4 regions of the Cobetia sp. UIB-001 genome follow, and region 4 is predicted to be linked to each of the others. Evidence: predicted binding sites of a transcription regulator. Region 4 holds the regulator's gene; each other region holds the start of a gene.
What was found. Region 4 encodes sigma-54, which starts transcription at its own class of promoters, with help from an activator protein. Its sites were predicted from a motif close to TGGCACNNNNNTTGCTNT; they were not measured.
Positions count from the first base shown of each region.

Region 1: HA399_RS02060 (ANTAR domain-containing response regulator) is a predicted target of sigma-54. The motif match lies at 1,372-1,389, and genes of this name have one in related genera.
Region 2: glnT (type III glutamate--ammonia ligase) is a predicted target of sigma-54. The motif match lies at 1,492-1,509, and genes of this name have one in related genera.
Region 3: HA399_RS00290 (amino acid ABC transporter substrate-binding protein) is a predicted target of sigma-54. The motif match lies at 2,029-2,046, and genes of this name have one in related genera.

Region 1 covers NZ_CP058244.1:455,330-458,909, reverse strand. Annotated here, with positions in the region: gene HA399_RS02065 (CmpA/NrtA family ABC transporter substrate-binding protein) at 1-704, opposite strand, end outside; gene HA399_RS02060 (ANTAR domain-containing response regulator) at 755-1,330, opposite strand; gene HA399_RS02055 (NarK family nitrate/nitrite MFS transporter) at 1,893-3,251, shown strand; gene HA399_RS02050 (hypothetical protein) at 3,373-3,540, opposite strand.
Region 2 covers NZ_CP058244.1:1,693,789-1,697,368, forward strand. Annotated here, with positions in the region: gene HA399_RS07170 (aminomethyltransferase family protein) at 1-977, opposite strand, end outside; gene glnT (type III glutamate--ammonia ligase) at 1,664-2,998, shown strand; gene HA399_RS07180 (glutamine amidotransferase family protein) at 3,116-3,580, shown strand, end outside.
Region 3 covers NZ_CP058244.1:63,717-67,296, forward strand. Annotated here, with positions in the region: gene hemE (uroporphyrinogen decarboxylase) at 1-54, shown strand, start outside; gene HA399_RS00280 (VanZ family protein) at 164-550, shown strand; gene speE (polyamine aminopropyltransferase) at 838-1,701, shown strand; gene HA399_RS00290 (amino acid ABC transporter substrate-binding protein) at 2,132-3,157, shown strand; gene HA399_RS00295 (amino acid ABC transporter permease) at 3,413-3,580, shown strand, end outside.
Region 4 covers NZ_CP058244.1:820,084-823,663, reverse strand. Annotated here, with positions in the region: gene lptC (LPS export ABC transporter periplasmic protein LptC) at 1-146, shown strand, start outside; gene lptA (lipopolysaccharide transport periplasmic protein LptA) at 255-833, shown strand; gene lptB (LPS export ABC transporter ATP-binding protein) at 837-1,574, shown strand; gene HA399_RS03450 (RNA polymerase factor sigma-54) at 1,808-3,256, shown strand.

The sequences.
Region 1 (3,580 bases), 360 kb from region 4:
TGCTCCGCCCAGTCCTCGCGCACGCCCAGCACCTTTTCCTGCCCGAAGCGCCAGATATCGTGACTGCCCGCCACCACCTGCCCCATGCCCTGCGCCGCCGCCAGACTGTTCCAGGGTTCACCGACACAGAAGCCATCCAGCGCACCGCTAGCCAACTGTGCCGCCATCAGCGGCGGCGCCACGGCGCGCATCTCGACGTCGCGATCCGGATTGATGCCGCCAGCCGCCAGCCAGTAGCGCAACAGATAACGATGCGAAGAGAACGGATGCACGCTGGCCAGCTTGAGCAGTGGCTCGCCACGCTGCTTGCGCTCGTGCACATGCGCCGCCAGCGCCTTCGCGACCTGCAACGGACTGGAGAGGTCGTGGCCGTCCTCGCCGAGGGTGGCCATCAGCGCGCGCGACAGCGTGATGGAGTTGCCGCCCAGGTTGAGCGTCATGGCACTGATCACCGGCGTGGCGCGGCCATCCAGGCCCAGGGTCGAGGTCAGCGGCATCAGCGCCAGCATCTGCGCCCCCTGCAGCACACCGGTCTGCAGGTCATCACGCAACGCCGCCCACGAGGGTTGCCACTTGAGTGTCACCGCCAGCCCCTCCTCGCGGAAAAGCCCCAACTGCTCAGCGACCACGAAGGGCGCGGCATCATTGAGTGGCATCAGGCCCAGCGTCAGCTGATGGCCATTCAGGGGTACATCTGTGGGCATCACGCACACCTCTTGAACGATCGAGAGAGAAGGACAGTACGGCGACCGGCTCAGCGCCGACGCGCGGCCTTGAGCAGCTCATCGGCCAGCTCATGCAGGGCCAGGCGCCGGTTCATGGCGGTCTTGCGCAGGTATTGGTAGGCGGCATCTTCACTGAGCCCACGCGTCTCCATCACCACGGCCTTGGCGCGATCGACGCTGCGCCGCTGCACCAATGTGGTCTGGGTACGGTTGAGCTCCCCCTTGAGCGCACGGTGCGCCTCGAAGCTGGTGATGGCGACCTCGACCATGCTGCGCACCATCGCTGGCATGACGTGGTCCACCACATAGGCCGAGACACCGGCGCCAGCCGCCTCACGCACGAGGTCCGGGGCATCTTCACTGGCCAGCATGATCATCGGCTTGGGATAGCGTCGCCCCAGCTGGCCGAGATGCTCCAGGGTGTCGCGGCTGGGCAGGTCGGCGTCGATGATCACCGCATCGGGCTGATGCTGCTCGACCAGCGCGTGCAGGTCCTCGTGCTCGTCAACGCGCAGCGCCACCTCGAAGCCGGCGCTCAATAGCGCCTGCTCCAGCGCGGCGGAGCGCTCACTGCGGACATCGACGATCAGCACGGTCACGGGCATGTCAGGTTTCCTTGGGTCGGGCATGAGACTTGCCGTACACCCAAGCAGGATTCGTGCCGCAATCTGGTGCAACCCTGCGGCCAAAGGCCTTCAGAGCGGCCGAGCCGAAAGCGTCGCTGCACTGCAATGAGGCACGCGCCTGCCCGACCCTCCCAGCGCCATCTGCGTGCGCCAGACTGGTACCTCGCGCCTTGCTGACGCACCGCCAGCGCGCATCGAGCGCGCATCCAGCCCGGGACACCGCCTGCGCGTGCCAACCTATTGCCCTCGCCAAGCCATTGATCTTCTGGGACTTGTCCCGCCCACACCCCCGCAACTGGCGCGCTACTTGCTTTGTTCCTGTCACTTGCCGCACAGACGCTCTGCTGCCGGCAACCATGGCATCACCGACTGCTGCCATCGCTATCCATGACGTGGACCAGGCTCTTCGGAGTACGAGTGCGTCGAACCAGGCCCCTCAATGACGAGGCGCCCTTGCTGTCGTTCATTCACAGCCGTTCGACCACTCGCCGAGCACACCTGACTTCGTGCCCGGCACCGACGCTGAATCAGGAGCCCACTCATGGATATCCGCAACAAGGCCAGCCGCATCCGGCTGTTCAGCTTCAACACCCCGCAAATGCGCGCCTTCCACATGTCGTGGTTCGCCTTCCACGTCTGCTTCTTCGGCTGGTTCGGCATCGCGCCGCTGATGGCCGTGGTGCGTGACGACCTCGGCCTGACCAAGACCCAGATCGGCAACACCATCATCGCCTCCGTCGCCATCACGGTGATCGTGCGCCTCGCCATCGGCGTGCTGTGTGATCGCATCGGGCCACGCAAGGCCTACACCTGGCTGCTGTGCCTCGGCTCGCTGCCGGTGATGTGCATCGGCTTCGCCGACAGCTTCGAATCCTTCTTCCTGGCCCGTCTGGCCATCGGTGCCATCGGCGCCTCCTTCGTCATCACCCAGTACCACACCTCCGTGATGTTCGGCCCCAACGTGGTCGGCACCGCCAACGCCACCACCGCGGGCTGGGGCAACCTGGGCGGCGGCACCACCCAGATGCTGATGCCGCTGGTGATGGCCGGCCTGCTGATGCTGGGCGTCGAGCAGACCCTGGGCTGGCGTCTGGCGATGGTCGTGCCGGGCATCGTGCTGTTCCTGACCGGTATCGCCTACTACTTCTTCACCCAGGATGCGCCGGACGGCAACTTCAGCGAGCTGCGTGAGCGTGGTGAGCTGCCCAAGGCCGAGAAGGAATACAGCATGCGCGCCACCTTCGGCGCGGCGGCACGCGACATCCGCGTCTGGGCCCTGTTCCTCGTCTATGGCGCCTGCTTCGGGGTCGAGCTGACCATCAACAACGTCGCCGCCATCTACTTCTTCGACCACTTCGATCTCGATCTTGCCACCGCCGGTCTCATCGCGGGCCTGTTCGGCCTGATGAACCTGTTCGCCCGCACCCTGGGCGGCGTGTTCTCCGACCTGTTCGCCCGCCAGTCCGGCCTCAAGGGCCGCGTGCGCTGGCTGTTCATCGCGCTGCTGTGTGAAGGCGTCGCGCTGGTCGGCTTCGCCCAGATGGAAACCCTCGCGGTGGCCATCGGCATCATGCTGGTCTTCAGCCTCTTCGTGCAGATGGCGGAAGGCGCGACCTTCGGTATCGTGCCCTTCGTCAATCGCAAGGCGCTCGGCGCGGTCGCCGGTATCGTCGGCGCGGGCGGCAACGCGGGCGCGGTCGCCGCGGGCTTCCTGTTCCGCAGTGAGGAGCTGACCTACCAGGAAGGCCTGATGTACCTGGGCATGGGCGTGATCGTGATCTCGCTGTTCGCGCTGCTGGTGCGCTTCAGCGCTGCCACCGAAGCCGAGGAAAGCCGCGCCTACGACGCCGCCGTCGCGGACCGCAAGCAACAGAGCGAGCAGCAGCCCGCCTCGGCATAAGCGGATTTCCCTCTCCCCGAGCCAGACACAAGAAGGCCCCGTCTCATGGGAGGCGGGGCCTTCTTGTGTCTGGCGACAGCTCAGGTCAGCGGCGACTCATCGCGGCGCTGACAGCCGAGCCTCAGCTATCGGTGGCGTTCTCGACGCTATCACCGGCTTCCTCGACGGCGTTGTCCATCTTCTCACCGGCCTTCTCCATCGGGCCTTCGTCCTCGCAACCGGCGAGCGACAGGCCACCGAGACCGAGCATGGCAATCATCAGCGAACTACCCAGAGTCTTGAGCTTCATGATGTCTCTCCTTGAATCATCGGTCGGAATGACGCGACAG
Region 2 (3,580 bases), 870 kb from region 4:
CGCGAGTACATGCCCTGGGTGATGACACCGACACACTTGCCGTCGGCGTAGACCTTGTCACCGATCTGGGCGACGTCTTTCGAATCCAGCAGCACGCCATAGACCTTGACGCGTTCCTTGCCCTGCAGCGCGAAGTGTTCGCTGGCGCCACGGAATTCGGTCTTGCCCGGCGAGACGGTGAAGTCCAGGCCCAGTTCCCACAGGGTGTCGCCCACCGGCTGGTCGGGGTACGGGTAGGTTTCGGAATTGTCCGCCGGGTAGAACAGCAGGTGGCTCTCGACCCGCAGCCAGTCAAGGGTGCCGAAGCTGCACGGCTTGATGCCCATGTCGGCACCCTCCTCGAGGATCTGCTCCCACAGAGAGGGGGCGTCCTTGGCCTTGCAGAAGATCTCGTAGCCACGCTCGCCGGTGTAGCCGGTGCGCGAGATCATCACGTGGCAGCCGAACAGCTGGGTCTGCAGATGGTGGAAGTAACGCAGCTCACGGATACCCGGCACGTGACGCTCCAGGAAATCCACCGCGACCGGCCCCTGCAGTGACATGTCGTGCATGTCGTCATCGAAGGTCAGGCTGACGGCGCGCCCCAGGGCACTCTTGGCCAGCATTTCATTCGCGGTGCCCGTGCCGTGCACCACGAGGTAGGAGTTCGGCGCCAGGCAATAGACGATGCAGTCGTCGACGAACTTGCCGGCCTCATTCAAGACGCTGGCATACACCGACTTGCCCGGATACAGCTTGGACATGTCCCGCGTGGTGACGTAATCCAGCACGGCCTGAGCATGCGGGCCATTGCAGTGGATCTTCTTGAGCCCCGAGACATCCATCAGACCGGCGCGGGTGCGAATGGTCTCGTGGTCATCGGCCGTTTCCGAGACGGCGTAATTCCAGGCGGTGCCCATGCCATTCCAGTCTTCGAGCTCCGCGCCCAGCTTGCGGTGTTGTTCGGCCAGTGCCGAGATGCGCCATGAATTCGCCATGCGTCCCTTTCTCCTGTGAGTCGTGCTGCCTAGCGTAAATGGGGGGTGCCGTAGTCCTGCTGATGCTGGCGAAGATGGCACGCAAGACGCGCATCCGCCGCAGGAGGTGTTGTTGTTCTTTCGCCTTTTCAGGCGCCTTTTCAGGCGCTTCACAAGGGCTTGTGCCTGCTGCTTGCCTTGCCTGATCGCACGAGGGTCGATTCTTGAAAGGAAAGAAACATTCCTCTTGGTTAAGCAAGGGGCTTGCCAATTCCGTCAAAGGCCATGGCCACGACAGCCCTTGAGCGAGTCAGGCGCCGATTGGCAGCACGAATTCGGGCGTGAATATTAGCGTTTTGCGTCATGCTGGTGCGAAGAGAGAGCTTTGGGCACCGAAATGATGCCTATTTCGAGAAACGGGTAGGAATTCACTCATGATCACCTGGCGTTTCCTGTGGGGTGAAATGAGCTTGGAAAATAAATTTCCATGCAAAACAGGAGGTTGGTGAAAAGTTCTGGGCGGCAACTGGCGAAATGGCATGCTGCATGCTTTTCTTTGAGGGAAATAAAGTTGACCAGCAGGAATCACAAAAACTCGTTTCATCCGCTATCTTGACGTGGCGAGTCACCACAAGGGGTCAGGTTTCCCGGGGTGGCAGACAGTGTCGAGGGAGATGGAACCCGGTCCGCTCTCAGAGGAAACCCAGATGTCACCCGAAAACGCGCAACAGTTCATCAAGGATCACGACATTCGCTATCTGCTGGCGCAGTTCGTGGATATTCATGGCGCTGCCAAGACCAAGTCCGTGCCGGCCAATTGCCTGATGGATGTGGTCGAGAAGGGCGCCGGCTTTGCCGGCTTCGCCGTCAGTGGTCTCGGCATGTCGCCGGAGGGGCCGGACTTCATGGCGCGGGGTGATCTGAGCTCGTTGTCGCTGGTGCCGTGGCAGCCGGGTTATGCACGCATGGCCTGTGATGGCTACGTCAATGGGCAACCGTTCGCCAACGATAGCCGCGTGGTGCTGCTCAAGCAGCTGGAGCGCCTGAAGGAGAAGGGCTGGACGCTCAATAGCGGGCTGGAGCCGGAATTCTCGCTGTTCCGCCGGGGGGAAGCGGGTGAGCTGTTGCCGGTGGACGAGAGCGATACCCTCGCCAAGCCCTGCTACGACTACAAGGGCCTGTCGCGTTCGCGTGAATTCCTCGAGCGCCTGGTCGAATCGCTGCAGGCGGTGGACTTCGACGTCTATCAGATCGATCACGAGGACGCCAACGGCCAGTTCGAGATCAACTACACCTACAGCGATGCGCTGACCTCGGCAGACCGCTTCACCTTCGTGCGCATGGCCGCCGGCGAGATCGCCAATGACCTGGGCATGGTGTGCTCCTTCATGCCCAAGCCGCTGGCGGACCGCCCGGGCAACGGCATGCACTTCCACCTGTCCGTGTGTGATGACACCGGCCGCAACCTGTTCGGCGATGACTCCGACGCCCAGGGCATGGGTCTGTCGCCGCTGGCGTACCACTTCCTCGGCGGACTGCTGGCACATGCCCCGGCGCTGTGTGCCTTTGCCGCGCCGACCGTCAATTCCTACAAGCGTCTGGTCGGTGGTGGCAGCACCAGCGGCGCGACCTGGGCGCCGGTCTTCATCGCCTACGGTGACAACAACCGCTCGGCCATGGTGCGTGTGCCCTATGGTCGCCTCGAGTTCCGCCTGCCGGACGCCGGCTGCAACCCCTATCTCGTGCACGCCGCCATCATCGCGGCGGGGCTGGATGGCGTGGCGCGCAAGCTGGACCCGGGCACGCCCCACAACATCAATCTCTACTCGCTGACCGCGAGCGAATGCGCCGAGAAGGGCATCGAGAAGCTGCCGCAGAATCTTTCGCTGGCCATCGATGCGCTCGAGGCGGACAGCATTCTGCGCGAGAGCCTGGGCGAGGGAATCTGCGCCGAGTTCATGCGCCTCAAGCGCGAGGAATGGCTGGATTACAACGCACAGGTCAGTGCCTGGGAAGTCCAGCGCTACGCCGAATTCTTCTGATCTCATCCGGCGGCGCTCGCGGATCTCGCGGGGCATGCCAGACGAGGGTCGCCACTGTCACCACCACGCTCAAGACATCAGGCAGGAGACGCCTCCTGCCCGTGAGAGGACATCACCATGTGTGGAATCGTAGGGCTTTATCTCAAGAACCCGGCGCTGGAATCGCGCCTGGGGGAGCTGTTCGAGCCGATGTTGATCGCGATGACCGATCGCGGCCCGGACAGCGCCGGCTTCGCCATCTATGGCGATGAATTTGACGCTGGCATCAAGCTGACGCTGCAAAGCGATGGTGCCGATGAGGATTGGGAGGCGATCGCCAAGGGCCTGGGCGAGCAGGTCGGCACGGTGGCGGACTGGTTCAGCAATGCCAGTGTCGCGGTATTCAAGATCGCCGGGGAAGAAAGTGCCGTGCGCGGCTGGCTTGCCGACAGCGCCCCGCAGATTCGCGTGCTGAGCGTGGGGCAGAGCATCGAGATCCTCAAGGCGGTGGGCCTGCCGGCCCATATCGCCAGCCTATATGGCCTCAAGGGCATGCAGGGCAGCCACATCATCGGCCATACCCGCATGGCGACCGAAAGCGCC
Region 3 (3,580 bases), 760 kb from region 4:
CCGGCCTACCATCAGGATGACGCCGCCAATGCGACACCGGTCGCCCGCGGCTGATGGGAGAGCCCATCATGGTCTTCTCTGCTGTAACCCCTGTTGCTGCCTATAGAAGGTGGCAAGCAGCAGGGCAGCAAGCAGAAGGGCGCCGGCCAGCGGGGGTGTCAGCATGACGCCGGTCGAGCAGCGTCTCATCCCGCGCCGCGGTTGGGCCTTCGTGGCGCTGCTGTGCCTGTTGCTGATCCTGTTCGGCACGCTCTCCCCGGGCGTGCCGCACCCGGAGCAGACCTTCCCCTGGGACAAGCTGCAGCATTTCTCCGCCTTCGCGTTGCTGGCGCTGACCACACGGCTGGCGGGCTTGACCAGCTTGATCATCCTGCCGGTCCTGCTGCTGCTGGGCGTCGCCATCGAATGTCTGCAGCTGGCGATTCCCTATCGCGGCGCTGAGGTGCTGGATGCACTGGCGGACCTCGCCGGCATCCTCATCGGGCTGGGAGTGTTTCAGTGCGTCCGACTGATTCTGCATCTGGTCCGCCTCGGGCCGGCTTCTCGCTGAGCCTCTCCCCCGGGCCGCGTGTCATCGATACGCGGCCTGTCTGAAATTGTCATGCATCAACACTTTCCACTCCGGCCGTCTTTGGCTATGGTGCAGCGCCTGCGCCATGTTGGCGCTTGCCCGGCATGTCGCGTATCACGACATCACGCCGCGTGGTCGTCATGCGGGCCGTGAACTGCCGGCCTGACGCTGGCGCAGTGCTGATTGGCGCAATTTCCGATGGCCATCGTGCCGTCTCTATCCATACCTTGATATCCCGTCTGTGATATCCAATGCGAGGGTCCCCCATGACCGAACGTCTCGATGGCTCCTGGTTTACCGAAATCTTCGATCGCCACGGCAGCGCCTTCTCGCTCAAGGTCAGCCACAAGCTGCATGACGAGCAGACCCCTTATCAGCACCTCGAAGTCTATGCCACCGAGACCTACGGCAACCTGATGGTGCTGGACGGCTGCGTGATGCTGACTGACCGTGACAACTTCCTCTATCACGAGATGATGTCGCACCCGGCGCTGTTCGCTCATGCAGACCCCAAGCGTGTCGTCATCATCGGCGGTGGCGATTGCGGCACCCTGCGTGAGGTGCTCAAGCACCCGGGCGTGGAGAAGGTCACCCAGATCGATATCGATCCGGCGGTCACGCGTGCCTCCGAGCAATTCTTCCCGGCGCTGGTCGAGTCCAATGACGACCCGCGCGCCGAGCTGCTGTTCGAGGATGGCGTCAAGTGGGTCGACAACTGCCCGGACGAGAGCATCGATGTGCTGATCGTCGATTCCACCGACCCGGTCGGCCCGGCGGAAGGTCTGTTCAAGACCGACTTCCTCAAGCGCTGCCATCGTATCCTCAAGCAGGGCGGCCTGATGGTGCAGCAGAGCGAGTCTCCGCTCTATCACACCGATTCCATCATCAAGGACCTGCGCAACGACATGGGCGAAGCGGGCTTTGATAGCGTCGCGACCCTGCCGTTCCCGCAGCCGGTGTATCCGTCCGGCTGGTGGAGCTGCACCCTGGCGGGCAAGAGCTGTGACGTGAAGTCATTCCGCGAGGAAGATGCCGCTGCCGCCACCTTCGCGTGTGACTTCTATACCGTCGAAGGCCATCGCGCCGCCCTGGTGCTGCCGCCCTTCATGCAGCGCCTGCTGGAGAAGTGATCTGCATGCACCTTGCAGTGGCAAGGGAGTCCCATCAGGCACGAAAACGTGCCTGACGGGATGAACAAGCGTTGAGTCAGGCAGACCGAGACATTGGTCGCAATCTGCCACTCGCGCCACATCGCTGCACCGCCAACGGCCGTTTCGCAATGAAACGGCCGTTTTTATTTTGCACCGATATGAGGCGAACTGGTCTCGCCATGAGCCTAACTGCGCGGCAATCGCGCGGAATGATCCGCCGCCCCACTCCGAGGCTTTGGCCTATATCACTGGGTTTTAGCGCTTTTTTCAGCGTTGAACGCAGCGGATCACGCGATAGGCGGAAATTGGAACGCGGCTTGCTATTGTCGGTAGGTGCCATGCAATGCATTGCACCACTTCTGACTCGAGGCTGATCGAGCGGACTCCAGACTTTCGCGAGGGAATCACGATGCATAACAACAAGAAGCCACTGCTGATCGCTAGCGCCGCTGTCCTGGCCGCCTCCATGGCGACAGGCGCCAGTGCCGCGACCCTGGATAGCGTCAAGGAAAAGGGCTTTGTCCAGTGTGGCGTCAGCACCGGCTTGCCGGGCTTCTCGGCACCGGATGACGCCGGTAACTGGCAGGGCCTCGATGTCGATGTCTGCCGCGGCGTCGCCGCTGCCGTGCTGGGCGATGCCAGCAAGGTGCGCTATGTACCGCTGACGGCCAAGGAGCGTTTCACCGCGCTGCAGTCCGGCGAGATTGATGTCCTGTCCCGCAACACCACCTGGACGGCGACCCGTGACACCTCACTGGGCCTCAACTTCGCTGGCGTGAACTATTACGACGGCCAGGGCTTCATGGTCAGCAAGGACCTGGGCGTCGCCAGTGCCAAGGAGCTGGACGGTGCCGCCGTCTGCATCCAGTCCGGCACCACCACCGAGCTCAACCTGGCGGACTACTTCCGCCTGAACGACATGTCCTTCGAGCCGGTCGTCTTCGATACCTCCGACCAGACCGTCAAGGGTTTCGAAGCCGGTCGTTGTGACGTCCTGACCTCCGACCAATCCCAGCTCTACGCGCTGCGTATCAAGCTCTCCGATCCGGCGTCCGCGATGGTGCTGCCGGAAGTCATCTCCAAGGAACCGCTGGGCCCCGTCGTCCGTCAGGGCGATGACCAGTGGTTCAACATCGTCAAATGGACCCTGTTCGCCCAGATCAACGCCGAAGAGATGGGGCTGAGCTCCGACAACATCGAAGAGAAGAAGTCGGACACCAACCCGAACGTCGCGCGCCTGGTCGGTGCCGATGGCAACTACGGGGAAGCCATGGGGCTGCCGGCTGACTGGGCCTACCAGGTCATCAAGCAGGTCGGTAACTACGGCCAGATGTTCGAGCGCAACGTCGGTACCGGCTCCGCACTGGGTATCGAGCGCGGCTTGAACGCACTGTGGACCGATGGCGGCGTCCAGTACGCCCCGCCGGTTCGCTGATGCGCGGGCTCGCCCTGTACTGCGGGTGGGCCTTGCCCCTCATGACAGGCTGAGCAAGGACGCTGGCCAGGGGAAGTGAGCGTCTTGCTCCACTTTCTCTGGCCAGCGTCATGTGGGCCCCAGTTCATGAGGCCCAGCCTGTGAGGCCCAGCCTGTTCCTCGTGACCCATTCATCGAGTGCCGAGAGATAACTGATCTGCCGTTCGATAGGACGGCAGGCGGAAGTCGCATAGCTTTCCGGCGGAGATTGCCTGTATGACACAACCTGCTTCTCGCCCGCCGGCCACGGTCAAGCCACCATTCTGGCGTGACCCGGCCAAGCGGGCACTGATCTTCCAGCTATTGATGCTGGCAGGCGTGTTCGGTGTGTTGGCGATCATCGTCAGCAATACCCTGACCAACCTCGAAAGCCGTGGCATCACC
Region 4 (3,580 bases):
GTGTTCGCAGCGTCCTGCAACCCGGCACGGGCCAGAGCGAGGCCAGCAAGGAAGCCGAGCGCATCGACTCGGGCACCGACAGCACCACCTCCGATGATGGGCGCGTCAACAGCACCTTCGAGGCAGCGCCTGCCAGCGGTGAATGAACCCGCCGGGCTGGCCGTCACGCCATGACCCGCGCCGCACCACCTTCTTCTCTGCCGCTCGATGGCATCATTGCTCGGGCGGCGACCCCGTCATGCCAAGGAGCCACCATGACTTCCACGACTCGCAAGCCCTTGACGGCCTGTCGCCAGACCCTCAACAGCGGTGTCATGGCGCTCTGCCTGGCACTGGGCATGTCCACCTTCGCCCCGGCCGCCATGGCGCTGGACAGCGATGCCAGTCAGCCGATCAACATCGCCGCGGACGCCCTGTCGCTCGATGACAAGGCCGGTACCGCCACCTACACCGGCCAGGTGGAGATGCGCCAGGGCAGCATGAAACTCGATGCCAGCCGTGTCGATATCAGCCGCGCCGGCAGCGGCGAGATCTCGCTGGTCAAGGCCACCGGCAAGCGTGCCTACCTGGAACAGCAACCGGCGCCCGACGAGAAGCTGGTCAAGGGCTGGGCCGACACCATCCGCTACCATGCACTGGAGCGCCGCGTGGAGCTGGTCGGCAACGCGCGTCTCGAGAAAGGTGATGACACCTTCGAAGGCGGCTACGTGGAGTACTTCCTCGACAAGCGCCAGGTGAACGCCAACAACAGCAAGACGGCACAGCAGACCGAAGGCGGTCGCGTGCACATGACTCTGACGCCGCGCGGCGCCAATGCCAGCAAGGAAAACTGAGTCATGACTGCTACTCCGCGTACGCTGAGCGCTCGCCATCTGGCCAAGGCCTACAAGGGCCGCAAGGTGGTCAAGGACATCTCGCTGGAGATCCGCCAAGGCGACATCGTCGGCCTGCTGGGCCCCAATGGCGCCGGCAAGACGACCTCGTTCTACATGATCGTCGGGCTGGTGCGCGCCGATGCCGGCAACGTCTCCATCGATGACAAGGACCTCTCCGCTGCCGCCATGCACCAGCGTGCACGTGCCGGCATCGGCTATCTGCCGCAGGAAGCGTCGATCTTCCGCAAGCTGTCGGTGGCCGACAACATCATGGCGATCCTGGAGACCCGCAAGGACCTGGATCGCAATGGCCGCAAGGCACGCCTTGAAGAGTTGCTCGAGGAATTCAGCATCACGCACATCCGCGCCAGCGCCGGCATGAGCCTGTCCGGCGGCGAGCGTCGTCGGGTCGAGATCGCCCGTGCACTGGCCACCGAGCCGGACTTCGTGCTGCTCGATGAGCCCTTCGCCGGCGTCGACCCCATCTCGGTGGGCGAGATCAAGAGCATCGTGCGTCAACTGCGCGACCGAGGCATCGGCGTGCTGATCACCGACCACAACGTGCGCGAGACACTCGATATCTGTGACACCGCCTATATCGTCGGCGATGGCCAGATCATCGCCCACGGTGATGCGGACTCCATCCTGGCCAACCAGCAGGTGCGCGACGTCTACCTGGGCCACGAGTTCACGCTCTAGGGTCAGCGCCTGCGCTGAGTCCTCGCGAGGTAAAAGCTTCGAAAGCCGCTGCGTGATTTTATCGCGTAGCGGCTTTTTCATGTCTGACATCAGACGCATGCATGACGTCCATACCACCTTGGTGGAAACATGGCATGCAAGTTGCTTGAATATTCACGGCAACCACTTGTCAGTGCCCCGAGTCACGGTATAGCGTAGTAAGCACGTTCCTTTGCCGTGAATTGACTGACTCCATGAAACCCACCCTGCAACTCCGCCTCGGCACCTCGCTGACCATGACGCCGCAGCTCCAGCAAGCGATCCAGCTGCTGCAGCTGTCGACGCTCGACCTGCGTCAGGAGATTCAGCAAGCCCTCGAGTCCAACCCCATGTTGGAGCTCGACGAGGACTACGAGTCGCTGGATGTCGTCGAGACACAGGATTCGAGCGAGATCTCCACTGCCGACTCCTCGAGCGAGATTCCCGAGGAATACCCCCTCGACAGTGACTGGTCGGACCTCTACCAGGACCACGCCGGTAGCCTGACCAGCTCCGGCAGTGGCAGCGGGAGTGAAGAAGGGCCGGACTTCGATCGCAATACCAGCGTCGAGAGCCTGCAGGACCACCTGCGCTGGCAGCTGGCGATGACCGACCTCGATGGCCGTGAACGCCAGATGGCGGAGAGCCTGATCGATGCCGTCGACGGTGCCGGCTATCTGAGCCTGTCACTCGACGAGCTGGTCGATGGCCTGCGCGGCCAGGGCCTGCCCGGCCTCAAGGCCTCCGAGCTCGAGCAGGTATTGCTGCGTCTGCAACAGTTCGACCCGACCGGCGTCTTCGCCCGTGATCTGCGCGAATGCCTGCTGCTGCAACTGGCACTGTTGCCGGATGATCTGCCGCTGCTGGCGCAGGCGCGCCGCCTGGTACGTCAATTCCTCGAGGCACTGGGCAACGATGACCGCAAGCTGCTCAAGCGCCGCCTGAGCCTTGACGATGACGAGCTGGATCACGTCATCCGCCTGGTACGCGCGCTCGATCCGCGTCCGGCATCCGCCTGGGGCGAGCCCGCCAGCGATTACGTGATCCCTGATCTGCTGGTGCGCCATACCCGCCATGGCTGGCAGGTCGAGCTCAACCCGGAAGCGCTGCCCAAGCTGCGCATCCAGCCGGAATACGCCGCGCTGATCAAGCGTGCCGACAAGTCCGCCGACAACACCTTCCTCAAGGACAACCTGCAGGAAGCGCGCTGGCTGATGAAGAGCCTGTCATCGCGCAATGACACCCTGCTCAAGGTCGGCCGCGAGATCATGGCGCGTCAGATCGACTTCCTCGAGCAAGGCGAGGAAGGGATGAAGCCGTTGATTCTGGCCAACATCGCCGAAGTGGTCGAGATGCACGAATCGACCATCTCGCGGGTCACGACCCAGAAGTACATCCACACCCCGCGCGGCGTCTTCGAGCTCAAGTTCTTCTTCTCGAGCCAGGTCGGTGGCAGCGGCAGTGGCGACGCCCACTCAAGCACCGCCATTCGTGCCCGCATCCGCAAGCTGATCGCGGAAGAGCCGGCCCGCAAGCCTCTCTCTGACTCGCGCCTGGTCGATCTGCTTGCCAGCGATGGCATCGAGGTCGCACGTCGTACCGTGGCCAAGTACCGCGAAGCGATGGGCATTCCGTCCTCAAGCGAGCGCAAGCGTCTGGCCTGACGCGTCACCTGCGGCTGCCATGCCCTGCTTTCACCTCCACAATGGCAGCCGCCACCAACCTCAAGCGTTGGATTTTCCGCTCATCAGCCTCTGACTTCGCGAGTAGCGGTACGCCTGTCGCGCGCTCTGTCATCCCGTCAACCGCTCGTCAATTGCCCGTCATGGCCCATGACAGCGCGCAGAATGACGGCAAAAAACCGCCGTTCCGGCAGCGTCATTTACCGTCAATCGCATGTTTTTAAAGTCACTTTTGCGCGTATTGCACCTGGATGACACCCGAAGAACCTCCCGGAACGCCGCTTGTCCCACGCAATCGAAGCGCCT